DNA from 2 places in the Paenibacillus pseudetheri genome. Region 1 is predicted to be linked to the other one. Evidence: predicted binding sites of a transcription regulator. Region 1 holds the regulator's gene; the other holds the start of a gene.

The links. Region 1 encodes CtsR, which represses protease genes until heat stress. Its sites were predicted from a motif close to ATGGTCAATAAAGGTCAAACA; they were not measured.
Region 2: clpP (ATP-dependent Clp endopeptidase proteolytic subunit ClpP) is a predicted target of CtsR. The motif match lies at 3,145-3,165, and genes of this name have one in related genera.

The regions. Positions count from the first base shown of each region.
Region 1 covers NZ_CAKMAB010000035.1:55,743-64,782, forward strand. The annotation lists gene disA (DNA integrity scanning diadenylate cyclase DisA) at 1-983, opposite strand, end outside; gene radA (DNA repair protein RadA) at 998-2,365, opposite strand; gene clpC (ATP-dependent protease ATP-binding subunit ClpC) at 2,559-5,027, opposite strand; gene mcsB (protein-arginine kinase McsB) at 5,063-6,127, opposite strand; gene mcsA (protein-arginine kinase activator protein McsA) at 6,156-6,680, opposite strand; gene L1028_RS23780 (CtsR family transcriptional regulator) at 6,711-7,172, opposite strand; gene L1028_RS23785 (GNAT family N-acetyltransferase) at 7,551-8,723, opposite strand.
Region 2 covers NZ_CAKMAB010000038.1:14,872-23,911, forward strand. The annotation lists gene L1028_RS24510 (phosphoglycerate kinase) at 1-368, opposite strand, end outside; gene gap (type I glyceraldehyde-3-phosphate dehydrogenase) at 487-1,494, opposite strand; gene L1028_RS24520 (sugar-binding transcriptional regulator) at 1,597-2,649, opposite strand; tRNA gene L1028_RS24525 (tRNA-Arg) at 2,984-3,058, shown strand; gene clpP (ATP-dependent Clp endopeptidase proteolytic subunit ClpP) at 3,252-3,848, shown strand; gene L1028_RS24535 (GDSL-type esterase/lipase family protein) at 3,947-4,585, opposite strand; gene L1028_RS24540 (PdaC/SigV domain-containing protein) at 4,695-5,795, opposite strand; gene L1028_RS24545 (SIMPL domain-containing protein) at 5,917-6,672, opposite strand; gene L1028_RS24550 (HPr family phosphocarrier protein) at 6,822-7,091, opposite strand; gene whiA (DNA-binding protein WhiA) at 7,189-8,118, opposite strand; gene L1028_RS24560 (gluconeogenesis factor YvcK family protein) at 8,265-9,040, opposite strand, start outside.

The sequences.
Region 1 (9,040 bases):
ACTTCATCCAGTTCAGCTATGCTTGCAGACATCAAATTAGGCAGCATTTCAAACCGTTCCACCAGATTATGAATGATCACATTTGGAAGCCGCGGAATTTTGTTGAGCAGACGATATCCACGCGGAGTAACCACCTCTTCGGAAGAAATTGCCGTAGAAGAGTAGCCCAACAATCGAGCAATATGGTTGTCATCCATTAGGTCATCATCACTAATACGTTTGAGACCGGCAATAATTTCACGAATTTTATCTTCTTGCTCTTCCTTAGCATAGTCTCTGTATAGGAGCCATGCTTCTTCCTCTGTATTTCCAACCAGTTCTTCCATCTGCATGCTGATTAAGCGGCCTTCGTTGCCTAGTTCATTTATATATCGTTTGATCTCCATTTTTATGCGTAGAACCATCTCTACCCGCTGAATCACTCCGACCACTTCGGCCACGGTTACGATTCCCTCATACTCCGAAGCAGACAAATTCGTCAGTCCTTGTGTAAGAACCGCTTTATACTTTTCGAGGGTTTGAATCGCTTGATTAGCTTTAGCCAAAATAGCTCCGATTTCTTTTAGTGCATATCGAATGGATCCTTGATACAGAGTAATGATATTGCGGCGTTGTGAAATGGAAACAACCAGTTTACCTGTTTGCTTCGCTACGCGCTCGGCGGTCCGGTGACGAATGCCTGTCTCGATGGAAGAGATGGACGAATCCGGAATTAGCTGTGTATTTGCATACAAAATGCGTTTCAAATCCTCACTAAGAATAATGGCACCGTCCATTTTGGCGAGCTCATATAAATAATTGGGCGAAAAATCGCAGTTAATGGAGAATCCTCCATCCACTACCTCCATCACCTCAGGACTATATCCAACGACGATTAGTGCTCCCGTCTTAGCGCGCAGCACATTCTCCAGACCTTCCCGAAAGGGTGTCCCCGGTGCCGCCAGTCTGAGCAGATCATTCATATTCTCTAATTGTTCTTTCATAATTCCTGTGCCCCCTAATCTAACGCGACCGATAGTGCATCTGCTACGGTACTGACGCCAATAATCTGGATATCTTGCGGGTGCTTCCAGCCCTTCAAACTTTTCTCTGGCATGATCACCCGCCGGAAGCCTAGCTTCGCGGCCTCCTTCACACGCATTTCCGCGCGTGAAACACCTCTTACTTCACCTGTAAGCCCTACTTCACCGAAGAAAACATCGTAAGGTTTTGTTGAAATATCACGAAAACTGGAAGCGATACTAATAGCTACTGCTAAATCAATCGCCGGTTCATCCAGCTTTACGCCTCCAGCAACATTAAGGTAAGCATCCTGATTTTGCAGGAACATACCCATCCGCTTCTCCAGTACAGCGATAATGAGTGCCATCCGCTGGTGATCCATACCTGTGCACATCCGGCGCGGGGAGGGGAAATGAGTAGCAGCGACAAGAGCCTGAAGCTCAACAAGCACCGGTCTAGTCCCTTCCATACTGGCTACGACTGTAGATCCGGCTACGCCGAGTGGACGTTCCGATAAGAAGAGCTCCGATGGATTTTCGACTTCTGTTAGACCCACTTCACCCATTTCAAAAATGCCGATTTCATTCGTTGAACCGAATCGGTTCTTTACAGCCCGCAGGAGTCTATACGTATGATGCCGCTCTCCCTCAAAATACAGCACACAATCCACCATATGTTCAAGCATCCGTGGGCCTGCAATAGCGCCTTCCTTGGTGACATGCCCAACGAGAACTGTAGCAATTCCCCGAATCTTAGCGATACGCATAAATCTTGTCGTACATTCCCGAACCTGGGTCACACTGCCTGGCGCACTAGTTACTTCTGGCATAAATACAGTCTGAATCGAATCGATAACAAGAAATTGCGGCTGAATTTGTTCAATCGCTTCTTCTATGCTTTCCATATTCGTCTCACATAGTACATATAGCTCAGCTGACAACGCACCGAGGCGATCCGCACGTAGTTTAGTTTGCCTTACCGATTCTTCGCCCGAAATGTACAGCACTCGCAATCCCTGAGTTGTCAGAGCATGCGACGTCTGTAATAAGAGCGTAGATTTACCGATTCCTGGGTCTCCCCCTACTAGTACCAGCGATCCTGGCACGATCCCCCCACCGAGAACACGGTTAAGCTCACCTATACCTGTCAGTATGCGCGGTTCCTTGTCACTTTCTATACTTATGATCGATTGTGCCTTTTCTTTACTATGAAAAATAGGGGCATTCATTCCCTGTGTTTTGACTACGCTTTCCGTTTCCTCCACCATGGAGTTCCAAGCTTGGCACCCGGGACATTTTCCGAACCATTTTGGCGATTCGTATCCACAATCGGTGCAAAAAAATTTAGTTTTTGGTTTAGCCATTTGTTCTCCTTACGGTCCGAACTTTTAAATTGCGGATATTTTCTTCTAATGAAAGTTTACCATTTCTGCCCCTTTAACGAAAGGTCATTCGGAATTTGTACTAAATGTATATTTTTAAGTGAGAAATTTATATTAAAAAAGCTTCCGCCCCTCAATAAACTGAGGAGCGGAAGCTTCATTTAATTCTTTTTTTTTATTCGGATTCTACTTCTTTTTCAAGCAATGGCGCTACAGGGGCATCCACTTTCTTCACTACAAGTTCTCCGCCAACTTCATCAATGTTGAGTGAATCACCCTTTTGGATATTTCCTCTCAATAATTCCTCGGAAAGGCGGTCTTCAATATGCTTCTGAATCGCACGACGCAATGGACGTGCACCGAAGGCTGGGTCGTAACCTTCCTTAGCCAGGAAAGCCTTCGCCGCATCCGTGAGTACGAAATCAACATCATATTCACGCAGCCGCTTGCGCAGTTCATCAGACATCAACGTAACAATTTCAGCAATATGCTTCTCATCGAGGGAATGGAAGACGATGATTTCGTCAATCCGGTTCAAGAACTCTGGACGGAAGCTCTTCTTAAGCTCTTCCATTACCTTGCCCTTCATATTACCGTATTCTGCTCCGGCATCTTGCACCGCTGTGAATCCAAGTGTCGAATTCTTCTTGATCGCTTGTGCGCCTACGTTAGAAGTCAGAATAATTAATGTATTACGGAAATCGACTACCCGTCCTTTAGAGTCAGTCAAACGACCATCTTCAAGAACTTGCAGCAAGATGTTAAATACTTCTGGGTGCGCTTTTTCAATTTCATCAAGCAGCACTACAGAATAAGGTTTACGGCGTACCTTCTCGGTTAATTGGCCGCCTTCTTCATAGCCTACATATCCAGGAGGGGCTCCGACTAAGCGGGACGTGGAGTGCTTCTCCATGTATTCCGACATATCAATACGGATGACCGCATTCTCATCGCCGAACATGGCTTCAGCCAATGCACGAGCCAACTCAGTTTTACCTACACCTGTAGGACCAAGGAAGATAAAGGAACCCATTGGACGTTTCGGATCCTTAAGACCCGCACGCGCACGGCGTAGTGCCCGGCTAACTGCCTTAACAGCTTCGTCCTGACCAATCACTCGTTCATGCAGTAAAGCCTCCATGTTAAGCAGACGGTCAGTCTCCTCTTCCTTCAGCTTGCTTACAGGTATACCAGTCCAGCTAGCAACAACCTGTGCGATATCTTCAGGTGTAACCTCCGAATCCGTGCGGCCCTGTTTTTCTTTCCATTGATTCTTAGTCGTATCAAGTTCTTCACGGATTTTTTGCTCTGTATCACGCAAGGCCGCCGCTTTTTCAAACTCTTGACTCTGCACGGCGGAATCTTTCTCCTTGCGGATATCATCCAAGCGCATTTCAAGTTCCTTCAGATTTGGCGGGATGGTGTAAGAGTGAAGCCTTACTTTGGATCCTGCTTCATCGATAAGGTCAATCGCTTTATCTGGCAGGAAACGATCCGGGATGTAACGATCGGACAGCTTCACGGCTTCCACAATAGCTTCATCCGTAATCTTCACACGGTGATGCGCTTCATAACGATCGCGAAGTCCGAACAGAATTTGGACCGCTTCTTCTGGAGATGGCTGATCCACCGTAATCGGTTGGAAACGACGCTCCAAAGCAGCATCTTTTTCAATATATTTACGATATTCGTCAAGCGTAGTCGCACCAATGCACTGAAGTTCTCCACGGGCTAAAGCCGGCTTCAGAATGTTAGAAGCGTCAATTGCACCTTCTGCGCCACCAGCACCGATTAGCGTATGAAGTTCGTCGATAAAGAGCACGATATTACCTGCTTGGCGAATCTCATCCATAATTTTCTTGAGGCGGTCTTCAAACTCACCGCGATATTTTGTTCCAGCCACTACTGAGCCCATGTCGAGCGTCATGACGCGTTTGTCGCGAAGTGTCTCTGGGATTTCATTATTGATAATCTTTTGTGCAAGTCCTTCCGCGATAGCTGTTTTACCAACACCAGGTTCACCGATCAGTACCGGGTTATTCTTAGTCCGGCGACTCAGTACCTGAATAACACGTTCAATTTCCTTACTACGGCCGATAACGGGGTCTAGATTGCCCTCCTTAGCATAGGCGGTCAAATCGCGCGCAAGACCATCTAGGGTCGGTGTGCTGACGTTAGCCGGAGTCCCGCTATGACTAGAAGCAGCCTCGCTGCTTCCCAGGAGCTGAAGAACTTGTTGACGAGCTTTGTTCAAACTGATGCCGAGGTTATTAAGCACACGAGCCGCGACACCTTCCCCTTCACGGATAAGTCCAAGCAAAATATGCTCAGTGCCAACATACGTATGACCCAATTTGCGGGCTTCGTCCATCGACAGCTCAATCACTTTTTTAGCGCGAGGAGTATAAGCAATGTTCGTAGGCTGTTCTTGACCTCTGCCAATCAGTGTCTCCACTTCGTCTTGGATTTTTTCAAGCCCTAGCCCTAAAGCTATTAATGCCTTAGCAGCAATGCCGTCTCCTTCACGAATAAGTCCGAGCAAAATATGTTCTGTACCAATATTGTTGTGTCCTAAACGAACAGCTTCTTCCTGCGCCAGCGCTAGCACTTTTTGTGCGCGTTCCGTAAATCTTCCAAACATCATATCTCCTGCACCTCCATGAATAATAAATATCTATATTAATGTTGTGTTCCCAGTGTCTCTCGGAGCAGTTTTGCCCGATACATATCTCGTTCAGTAGCGTTCAGCTCATCGCCGAACATCTTTTGCAGAAATCCTGGCTGTGTCTTTACATTAAGTTCATTAAGCACTGAAATCGAAAGACCTTCCAGAATGCCAAGGTCAATCCCAAGTCTCACATCAGACAGGCGTTGAGCAGATTCTTTCAGCTCCATAAGAGCTGCATAACATAAAATCCCGTAAGAACGCTTCACTCGGTCTGTTATTCTCAGGGCGGAGTCAACAAGCAACCGTTCACGGGCATTTCGCTCATGCTCAATAATCTGGGTAACTACACTGTGAAGGTTCTCTATAATTTCACTTTCCGTTTGACCGAGAGTGATCTGATTAGAAATTTGAAAGATGTTCCCTACTGCTTCGCTACCCTCACCGTAAATTCCTCTTACTGTCAATCCCACTTGGTTCACTGCAGACAATATGCGATTGATCTGATGAGTCATTACAAGCGCTGGCAGATGCAGCATTACCGAGGCACGAAGGCCAGTACCAACATTGGTGGGACAACTAGTCAAATATCCTCTTTTATCATCAAAAGCGTAATTGACAGCTGCCTCAAATATATCATCGATCGCCGTCGCACGTTCCCATGCTTCTCTAACCTGAAGACCAGGAAACAGACATTGGATTCGCAGGTGATCCTCTTCGTTAATCATGATGCTGACCGACTCATCTTCATTTAATAAGACAGCCGCACTGCGCGAATCATTAGCCAAGTTAGGACTGATTAGATGCTTCTCAACCAGTACCTTTTTGTCCAGTTCATTCACTTCATCAAGCTTTAGGAGCTGAAAAGATCCGAAATCTGCAGCTGCTTCCTCATGAAACACAGGAGCCAGTAGCGCTAATACTTCTTCCGATTGCTCTAAGGAAGCCAGCATTGGGAACGGAAGATGCTCTAGATTACGGGCAATACGCATACGACTGCTAATTACAATCTCGGAATGACTACCTCCAGAACGCATCCAATCACTAAGCGCTTGTTCAGTAAATCGGAGACTTGACATGTCATATCCCCCCTATATATCAAAGACTCTACTCTTGTGCTATTTCTTTTTCAAGTTTACGAATCTGATCTCGCAGCTCCGCTGCTTTCTCGAATTCTTCCTGTGTAATACTTTGCTGTAATTCCTGCTTGAGTTCATCAATTTGGCGTCTAAACACAATCTGAGCTCCTGCACGTTTCGGAATCTTACCTACATGTGAAGTACTGCCATGCACTCGCTTAAAAAGCGGGTCCAGTGCGCTGTTAAAATATTCATAACAGGAGCTACAGCCAAAACGGCCTAATTTGCTAAACTGTGAGTACGTCATCCCACAATTCTCACATTGCAGGCTCTGCGTAGTCTTCGTTGCAGCCGACTTCTCCTTGCCGGCACCTTCAAGATCAAGCAGACCTGAGAGCAGACTGTGGATGGAGAATCCTCCAGCCGTTCCGGGAATGAGTTCACCCTTCTCCCGTGCACAGCTCTCACAGATATGAAACTCCGTCTTCTCTCCATTCACGATTTTAGTGAAGTGGAGTGTTGCCGGCTTGACGCCACATTCCTGGCATTGCATAAGCGAAAGCCCCTCCCTTATGGTTGACAATTATTTGCCTAACAAAGAGATTAACATCGCCTTCATAAGCTTGGCACGAATCTCATCCCGGTATGGAATCTTAACCGTTAGGCATTCCCGAGAAACAGCAGCGCGCATAAGGCACGCTTCACGCTTACTTAGAAAACCAGCTTCCTCCAGCTGATAAATCAGCCCTTCAGCAGCGTTCTGATCAATCCCGCCACCTATAGTATGGTTTAAATGGGCATGCAGTGCCACGTTTGGCGGTAATTCAAAACGTTGAATACGAATATATCCCCCGCCACCCCGCTTACTTTCCACCACATAACCTTTTTCCAGAGTAAAGCGTGTACTGATGACATAATTGATCTGTGACGGTACGCATGAGAACTGGTCCGCCAGGTCATTTCGCTGGATTTCCACCGTACCTTCGGGACTTTCATGCAAAATATTCTTCAGATATTGTTCGATAATATCAGAGATATTGCGCATCACTCATCCTCCAGTGCTTAAATCTTTATAATACCGATTGCAACTTGCATTCATAATGACAATGGTCTTTAATTGAACTTAAACATTTGTGGATAATCCCACGCGTTCAGAGGATCGGATCGATGTCATTAAGTTTCGTTGACTTTGACTTTCTTTGACTTTTTAATATTATAACATATTTTGTGCTAATTCCAAGTGGATTCTCTTATTTTTCACTTTTTTTCACGAATGTATTCGGAAATAAAGAACTCTCCCAACTTCTTTCGAAGGGGAGAGCCCGAAATTTTGTCAAGTATAAACGCCTTCGGGGTCCTTATTAGGACGATAAGCGTTTAAGCGAGAAATATAAGGATAATGTATAGCGTGAAACTTATATTTTTAAAAATGATCAAATAATGCAGTTTGTGCTTGCGGAAGGATTTCTTCAAACCATTCCAGTACAGCTGAATGACCTGAGATGTGTCCATAACGAGCTAACTCTGCCGGACGTTTATATCCAAGCATCAGGGTCGTCAATGTACCTATATCACAGCTTAAGTCTGCTTCTGCCCGGTCCCCTTCCACTCGTGTTAAAGTAGCCGATCCCTCATTAGAGATGTTCCATTCCCACAATCCATCGTTCCAGGTTGCATATTTATCATCGATATATATAAGCTGCTTCTTTTGAGTACTGTTTCCTCTGAAGGCGTAAGTTTCTATGAATGACTTGGCATTAACAATTCGCCCCATAAAATAAGGATAATTCTCTTGTTCTATACGCGGATCTGGCAGCAAGAAGGGTAACATATCGTCCGAAGGCACTAGCTTTAAGGATGCACCGGTCACCATCGAATCATGGTTCGCAAGAAATGTCCACAGTCCCTGCCGTGCTTGTTCGTTCAAAAAAACAAATTCATCAATGACCAGTTCTCTGTTCTCTATCTTATATAGCACGTATCCCTCTGGTTCACCACTCTTAGAGTAAAATACTGCACTCTTTCCTTCATCATCTAGAACAGAGTTCTCCCACCAGTCCAAATCGCGCTTAAGTGTCCCATTATAACTGACAGCGAATCGAGTATATAGGCTATCCAATATTTCGATATCTTTTATGTCCCGTTTAACCTTGCCCTCAACTTCAACCTTTTTGGGAAACTTCGCTACTGGAATAGAGTATTTCTTATATTCACAATAAACTTCCCAGCCAAATTTACGATAAAACGGAATCAAGAACGGGTGTAGAAAAGAGAGCGTTTGCCCCGCCTCATTCATCGTATGCAGCGCATGAGACAAAAGATTTGCTACATGTCCTTGTCTGCGGTTCTCTGGCCATGTAGCTACCCCTGCTATACCACCCATAGGTACCACTCTGCCCTGTATGTAGACTTGGAAGGGAATAATTGTCAATTTAGCTTCCAATATTCCGTCCTCAAAAGCACCCCATACCTGTTCAGGCTTGAATCTTTCCTTAACACTTGCTCTTTTTTCACTAGGAAGCTTGTACTGAAAAGCATATTCTGACAAGTTCATGCTTGCATCGAATTCTTCTGAACGTAACTGTCTTATTACCACAAACTCACCTCATCCTTTATAAAATTACTTTTAGGATAAGTATAACAAGAGCGTCAATTGTGCGCTAATCTATTGCACTATTTATAACTTTATTTTCAGTTATCCACAGCTCTATGCAGTTTTAAAAATAGTCTTGAAATCTTGTAACATCCAAGTTAAAATAGTTATCCACTTATCAATCCCTCTATCCACATAATCCCGGCTATATCCACAGCAACCCGTGTACTACTTAGGTTTTCTGTTGACAGATCCATATAAATATGTATTTAATCCACACTATTTCGGGATTATTTCTCTTTCAATCATCTATCCACATG
Region 2 (9,040 bases), on a different contig from region 1:
TCGCCTGGGTAGAAACGAACATTCTCAAGTACAAGTACGTCGCCTTCGCCTAGCTCAGCAATTTTTGCTTTTACAGCTTCGCCAACAGCTTCGTCAGCTTTAGCCACTGGTTTGCCGAGAAGCTCGGACAGACGTTCAGCAGCAGTAGTCAAACGCATGGAATCTACGAATTGGCCTTTAGGACGACCCATGTGACTCGCAAGAATGATCTTCGCACCGTTCTCAATCAAATATTTAATGGTTGGAAGTGTTTCGCGAATACGAGTATCATCAGTAATCTTACCGTCTTCTACAGGTACGTTGAAATCCACGCGTACAAATACGCGTTTACCCTTTACTTCTACATCACGGACGCTCTTTTTGTTCATGATTAATTCCTCCACACCCAAAATTGTTTCTAGCAGGAAACAAGTCTAATAATTTTAGAAAGAGCGGAAACAATTAACTCCTGTTTCCGCTCTATTGATGTTGCTTATATCAAATCAATTACTTAGCAATTTTAGCGAATTTTTCCAAAGTTCGGATCAATTGTGCAGTGTAAGACATTTCGTTGTCATACCAAGAAACTGTCTTAACCAATTGTTTGTCGCCAACTGTCATTACTTTAGTTTGAGTAGCATCGAACAGGGAACCGTAAGTGATGCCTACGATGTCAGAAGATACGATTTCATCTTCAGTGTATCCGAAAGAATCATTCGCTGCTGCTTTCATTGCTGCGTTGATTTCTTCAACAGTTACAGTTTTCTCAAGAACTGTCACTAGCTCAGTCAAAGAACCTGTTGCTACAGGAACACGTTGAGCTGCTCCGTCCAATTTACCTTTTAATTCGGGAATAACTAGACCGATTGCTTTTGCTGCACCAGTAGTGTTAGGAACGATGTTAGCTGCTGCTGCACGAGCACGTCTGAAGTCACCTTTAGCGTGTGGAGCATCCAAAGTATTTTGGTCGCCAGTGTAAGCGTGAATTGTAGTCATCAAGCCTTCAACAATAGTGTACTTGTCGTTCAATACTTTTGCCATTGGAGCTAGGCAGTTCGTTGTGCAAGATGCGCCGGAAATAACAGTCTCAGTACCATCAAGAATGTCATCATTAACGTTGTAAACGACAGTTTTCATGTCGCCAGTAGCTGGAGCGGAGATAACTACTTTCTTAGCTCCACCTTTCAAGTGTTTTTCAGCAGCTTCTTTAGTTGTGAAGAAACCTGTGCACTCAAGAACGATGTCAACACCAAGGTCGCCCCATGGCAATTCTTCAGGGTTGCGGTTAGCAAGAACCTTAACATCTTTACCGTTTACTTTGAAGAATCCGTCATGTACTTCTACTTCTCCATCAAAGCGACCTTGAGTTGTATCATATTTAAGCAAATGAGCAAGCATCTTAGCGTCAGTCAAATCGTTGATTGCTACCACTTCGATACCTTCTACATTTTGAATACGGCGGAAAGCAAGGCGTCCAATACGTCCAAATCCGTTAATTCCAACTTTTACACTCATTGAATAGTTCCTCCTAGAATTCGTTTTATTTATTCAAAACAGACCGTGAAGCCTGTCATGACAACAATGTTAAGTATAATGCAAGATATATGTTCTAGTGTGTTACGAGGATATCTGTAACTGATTGTCAATTCCCTTGCCTATTTCCACAGCAGCAGCCTCGTCCGTGACGAGTATATTCTCCTGCCCGAAACGCAGCATGGCGTGAATGGCTTTGGCCTTTGGTTTGCCTCCAGCAATACCGATGACTGTCTCCGTCCGGACAATATCTTCTAGACGTAGTCCCATCGTAAGCATCGTATGGACAACCTGACCCTCTTCGTTAAAGTAATACCCAAAGGATTCTGCCACGGCTCCCTCACCCTGGATTTCTGAGACAGTAGCCTCATCCAGCTTGCGGCGTCGAGTCATTTCAATGGCATCCCCAATCCCATGTACAATAATACGCGAACTGCGGATGATTTGTACAATTTCTCCAATATTAGAGTCAAGTGCTAGTGACTGGTAGGCATCCCCACTAAGTAAATCAGGTACATGCAATAACCGGTAATTCGCTCCAACCCGTTTTGCCATTGTTGAGGCAATCGTATTGGCTTGAATCTCCATACTCTCTCCTAGTCCACCACGCGCCGGAACAAACCAAGCGTTCTTATAGGAAAGGGATAACGGCGGTGTCAGTTGATCAGCCATATCGGCAAGCGTTGATCCACCTGTGACAGCAACAATATCATCTGTACGAAGTACACTAAGCAGCGCTTTTGCACCCGCTCGGCCAAGCTCACGTTTGGTGAACGGCGATGATTCACAATCACCCGGCACCACAATAACTTTATCCAGACCATACGTTGCCCGAATTTTCTCTTCCAGATCATCCAGACCAAACAGGCTCTTAACGACCGGCTCTAGCAAATCAAGCAGTCTACGCCCAGCAGCGCTAATGCGCATACCAACGCTTTCGATCTCAATGAGCCCTTGCGATTTCAGAAGATCCGTCTCGGCACGCAGCACCCGCTCAGTCATATCAAGTGAAGCGGCAAGCGTTCTGCGTCCAATTATATCGGACAGCATGATCTGATGAAGAATCGTGTACCGTCTCTTAAGGGTTTCCATGAGATCAGGCAGAAGCTGCTTTTGGATATCTAATAAATTACGCATACTTTCACTCCTGCAACTTCGTCTTCCTCTATTCCCTTGTTCATGGTCTCAAAATGTCCCGGGTAAACTTTTTAAGTCCCACTCATATTCTAACCAAATTTTGCTCGAAGTGCAAGTCTTCCGAGAGTAGAATTCTCAAGCGCTTGTCTTCTTATACATTTATAAGATCGGGAAAGAGGTATAGCTCCTAAAACCTGTCATTAACAATCCAGATTCTATCACTGAGTGAAAGACAATGTACGCTTGTCCACCTTAAAGACAAGGGATAGAACCCGTGTACAGTATTATTAATTCATTGCAATTGCACAGAAATTGTAGTATAATCATTTTTGTTGCGCCCGTGGTCCAATGGATATGACGTAGGCCTCCGAAGCCTGAGATCCAAGTTCGATTCTTGGCGGGCGCGCCATTAATTTCACTTTTGCACATAATTTAGTAGTGCCTATACTACTACTTAACCAAAGAGCCGCGTGTCGGCTCTTTTTTTTGAATATAAGTTTGACTTTCTTTGACTTTTTGTTTGAATTTGTTTATCATGTGGGTAATACGGCAAGAGTAAAAATGAATACATTTAAAGAACCAATATCAAGGAGGTTTTCCACGTGAGTTATATTCCTATGGTAGTAGAACAGAGCAACCGCGGTGAGCGCGCTTATGACATCTATTCCCGCCTGCTGAAGGACCGCATCATTTTCCTTGGAACGGAGGTTAATGACGTGGTAGCCAATTCTATCATCGCACAAATGCTGTTCTTGGCTGCCGAAGATCCGGAGAAGGACATTCACCTTTATGTGAATAGCCCCGGCGGTTCCATTACTGCAGGTATGGCTATTTTTGATACAATGCAGTACATTAAACCGGACGTTTCCACCATCTGTGTGGGTATGGCAGCTTCCATGGGAGCTTTCCTACTAAACGCTGGCGCTAAAGGCAAACGCTTCGCGCTGCCTAACAGTGAAATCATGATTCACCAACCTCTGGGTGGTGCTCAAGGTCAAGCAACGGATATCGAAATCCGTGCCCGCCGTATCCTGAAATTACGTGATAAGTTGAATCGTATCCTTGCTGAACGTACGGGTCAACCGCTAGAGCGTATTGAGAAGGATACAGATCGTGATTACTTCATGACTGCTGCAGACGCGGCAGCTTACGGTATCGTTGATAAAGTCATCGAGAAGACACTGCCTAGCGGTGTGTAAGCTATAGAACAACAACACAAAGAGGCTGTGCCCTATCCACTTGATGGTTAGCGCACAGCCTCTTTATTTTTCAGACGACTACTTCATACGAATCTCAATTAATTCAAACTGCCATAACCAAGACCATCCAGTTTCTCAGCAATCACACGATAGCCTCGGCCATTAGGATGTAGGTGGTCAATCGATAAAAGCCCTCTTTCGTTTCCTGCAAACTCACTATAAATTGAAGCAAATCCACATGCTCGACTACTGTACTGTGATGCATAGCCGTTAAACTGCCGTACCCACTCTGTAGCACCTACTACCTGAGGATAGGGATTATACAATCCCACAATTCGAATGATAAAAGGTCTACGCGTTCCCGCCTTCAATTGAAAGAGAATACTCATAATTGCAGCAAAATTTTGTTTGCATTCCTGTAGTGATATTCGTAGCTCTTTTGATAAATTTTCAGGTTGTCTAGCTGCAGCCTTCGCAGCATGGATTAAATCGTTGCCACCGATGGATAGGGTGATAATGTCGGCTGCTCGAATAGCTTCGCGAGTCATAGAACTCCCGCGTAGCCGCTGTTCCAGTTCAGAAGTAGTCAATCCATTCACGCCCAAATTCGTAGAGGCTACATTAGAACGCAGTCTCCCTTCCGCCATTCTACGGTACACCGGTACAAAGCCGTTACCAGGCAGAGCGCCAAATCCAGTCGTCAAGGAATCGCCAATTGCAGTATATTGATAGCTCATAGCTCTCCCCCGTTCATAAACTAGTTACTCCATTTAGCATATGAATTCGAGATGATTCTGGTAAGGGGGAGATGTCCAGTGCAGACACTAGCGGTTACGATTCCTCTATTTATTTTATAGCAGCAAATGGACTACCGCCCTCCGGCAACAGTTCTTTGAAAGTAAAGGTATATTCCGGGAACCCCGCAGCATATGCTGTATATTCGTACAATTGGAAGAACAGAACGACCTGATCATCCTTCAGATAAAAATACTTTTCCGTATTCAATCCGTTGAATCCCCCCAAATAACTTTCCTCCGCTTTTACCAGCTTGTTCAACTTTGCATTTAACAGTTGTTTGTAATTGGGATTAGCACCAAACAGATCACCCAATAATAGACGTTTGCCATCCTTGAGCGAAAAGGTAAAAGCCTCCCGGTTGGTCATGCCATGAGCGCCGCCCGTATCACTATACTGTGACATTACTAAACTGATCACGCCGTTCTGATTGTAGGTCACCACATAATCAATATCATAGGTATACTTGGGCTCTGATCCGGATCGATTCGAGATATCCTTTTCTGCACCCGCAGCGAATCTCATGGCACTTTCTTTCAAAATATCATTCATGGCCTGCTGTGCATTGGAATTGCTTAATCCACCGATCTTCGGATAATCAAGCTGGATAAATGCCTCTTTTCGATCCTTAGCATAGGTCTCCGTGGTTACCGTCAACGTGTTCTGTGGTCTGTTCACCACGTTCAACTTACTAGAGCCCCTACTCCAATCCACTTTATAGCCCAGATAATCATTTAAGAGACCTGATGGAACATAGAGCCGGTTGTTTATTAGCTTTCCTTCATACTCTCGAATGTAATAGTTATTCACCCAAATAGAAGTGCCATAGCTAGATAACATCAACTTGACCTTAGTCGTTCCCTTTCCTATCGTGTATGCATTTTCTTTTTTATCATAAGTAAAAGGTAATCGCAGCACATCACGCATAAAGGTAATCGGAATCCAGACCTTCCCTTCCTGCAAAATACCTGTCTCCCGCGAAATCATCCCATTCGCCTTTAGAACTATACTTGAAGCAATAACCTTACTCTGCGTCTGATCAGACGCTGCATAACCAATCTCACCAGGTAGCACTCCTCCACCAAGCAATAACCCCGCTGACATCAAACCTATGCCCCATTTGCGTACTATTTCTTTTGAGATATTCATCATTTTATTTTCCCACTCCTTTCCAATTTATTAAACCTAATCTTAGAGAATTTACACACAAAAGAGGCGCCCCCCACTATTACTAGTGGAAGATCACCTCTCCTGCTTTCATCTTGTTCTAATACTATTTCAATTCATACATTACGCTCAGCTGTGTTGTAACTTTAACTACTTCCGGTTGAACGGATGTACTTGCACCAGCATCTGCTGCAGCCATATCCATTTTCAAATTCTGTTCAAAATAAACCGGAGTGACATTGCCATCATTTTGGCTGACCGTGATTACTTGACCCAAGCTACGTTTAGCCGCTTTAGCAATAGCTCCTGCTTTAACATCTGCGTTTGCCATCGCCTTTTCAATCACCTGAGCTTCAAAGGCAGAAGTATCTTCCACGGAAAAACGTGCATTTCCGATATTGTTTGCCCCTGCCGCAGATGCAGCGTCCAGCAATTCACCGACCTTGGTCAGATCTCTATAAGACACTAACAGCGTATGATTCGCGTTGTACCCTTTGACTTGCTGTCCTTCTTTTTCGCTATAACTATAGTTGGGTTGCACATAAAATTGGGTACTTTGAATATCCTTATCAGCGATTTTCCAAGTCCCTTTCAGTAGTGTAGTGATCTTTTGGATTTTAGCAGCATTTGTTTTTTGCGCTTCTTGTGCAGTTGTAGCCGTAGTATCCACACCGATGGACAGGTATACAATATCCGGCTTGATGGACAATTCACCTTTACCTACTACACTAACGACATTTTTCTGCACTTCATCTGCGTAAGCCTTTGCAGGACCTTGGAAGACACCACTCATGCTAATCCCTCCAATTAACAAACTCCCTACGATCAACACTGAACCAATCTTCTTTACCAAACCTTTCATATTTGCCAGCCCCTTTCACCTTTTATGATTTGTTATTACCCTCTAGACGAGTCTTTTTGGTAAATGTTGCACATCTAAATCTATTTTTTAGTATAAAAAAAAGCCCCTAGGGGCTTTTTAGTCATGCGATAAAAAGTCAATTTAAAAGATTATTGGTTCTCAAGCTCTTCTTTGCTGACGAGACTCGTCAAAGCGTTTACAGCTTGATCCGCGTCTGCACCATCCGCGCTGATATAGATCTCCGTGCCGGAACTGATCGCTAGGCTCATAATCCCCATAATACTTTTGGCGTTTACTTTTTTATCGTCTTTTTCCACGAAAATCTCCGACGAAAACTTGTTAGCTTCTTGCACAAACAATGCTGCCGGTCGAGCGTGTAGCCCTGTCTTCAACCGAACAACTACCGGGTGCTTTGTCATGAAACGCTTACCCCCTAATTGAGTTCTCCCCAAAAATTTCACATTAATTTTATAGTATTATATCATTATAACGTAAACCACACTAGAAAAAAAGTGACTAGCCGCCTCGAACCTTGTCCGCCAGTTCATCAATCTTACGAAGTCGATGATTTACTCCGGACTTACTAACCGTACCTTTCAGCATTTCACCAACCTCTTTAAGGTTGATATCTGGGTGTGCCATTCGAATTTCTGCAACTTCTCGCAGTTTATCCGGTAAGCTCTCCAGTCCCACTTCTCGCTGCAGCAGTTTGATATTCTCAATCTGCCGCACCGCGGCACTTATCGTTTTATTGAGATTCGCGGTCTCGCAGTTTACGATCCGATTCACGGAATTACGCATATCACGCATAATTCTTACATCCTCAAATTTGAACAACGCTTGATGCGCCCCGATCAGACTTAAGAATTCGATTATCTTCTCGCCTTCTTTAATGTATAGAATGAACCCTTTTTTACGTTCAATGCAGCGTGCGTTTAGGTGAAATTCACCAGCCAGATCGACCAGCGCCTTACAATGCTCCTCATACATCGAGGAAATCTCCAAATGGTAAGAGGAACCCTCCGGATTATTAACCGATCCGCCGGCCAAAAAGGCACCACGCAAATAAGCACGCTTACAGCAGTTATTCCCAACAATCTCTTTATCAATACCGTCGGTAAAAATAAATCCTTCGGACACAATTCTGAGATCATTTAGGATCTCCTGTACGCGACTAGGGATTCTAACGATATAAACGTTATTTTTCTTCAAACGCATTTTCTTACGCACGAGTAGCTCAATATGGACCTGGTAATATTTCTTAAGCAAAGAATATACCCGCCTTGCAATCGCGGCGTTCTCCGTCGAAATGTCGAGAATCACCTTTTTGCTTGAAAGCTGCACAGATCCATTCATACGGATAAGCGCTGACATTTCCGCCTTCTCACAACAGGGCTCACTCTCCACCATCGTCAGCTCTTTTTTGGTAAGGGCCGCAAAAGACAAGGGTCTCACCTCTTTCTGAAATAAGTACGTCATTCATATATACAAGCATAAACGCCTTCGGCGTCCTTGTAAGGACGGTAGCGTTTAAGCGAGAAATATAAGACATAAAGTATAGGTGTAAGACTTATACTTTCTTATATTTTAAGTTATACCCTAGGATTTCTGTTTATCCAATCTTGCACAAGCTGATAAATATGATGACTAAGCTTATCAGTATCATGCCTCAAATAAGTTCGGAATAACACTAGCTTATCCGCTATAACTTTATATGCACTGCCTTCTAGTACATCCTTGTCGAGTTGTACCGGACGTGCACCCTTCTCAGCGTACTTCGACTGCACCTGCTCTGGAATTTCACCGTCATTCACAATAATATAATCAAACAAATGAATCCCAATATGATCATAAACGGCTTGTAGATGGTCATTTACAGTATAATTATCCGTTTCACCAGGCTGAGTCATTACATTGCAGACAAAAATTTTGATTGCATCAGAAGATACAACTGCTTCTGCCAGCTTCGGGACAAGTAGGTTCGGAAGAATGCTCGTATATAGACTCCCTGGACCCAAAAGAATTGCATCAGCATTTCGAATCGCTTCAAGTGCTTCAGGCAACGGCTCCACATCAGCAGGCTCCAAAGAAACCCGTTTAATGATCCCGCCTGCTTCCGGTATCTTAGACTCACCCGTGATAATCGTACCGTCCGACATTTCTGCACGCAATACTACGGCATCCCCCGCAGCGGGTAATACCCGTCCGCGAACAGCAAATAATCGGCTAAGCTCACGAACAGCAGTGACAAAATCGCCAGATATATCTGTAAGCGCGGCAAGAATTAAATTACCAAGACTATGGCCCGCCAAGCCTTCGCCCGTGTTGAAACGATATCTCATAATATCCGCCATGAGCGGCTCTACAT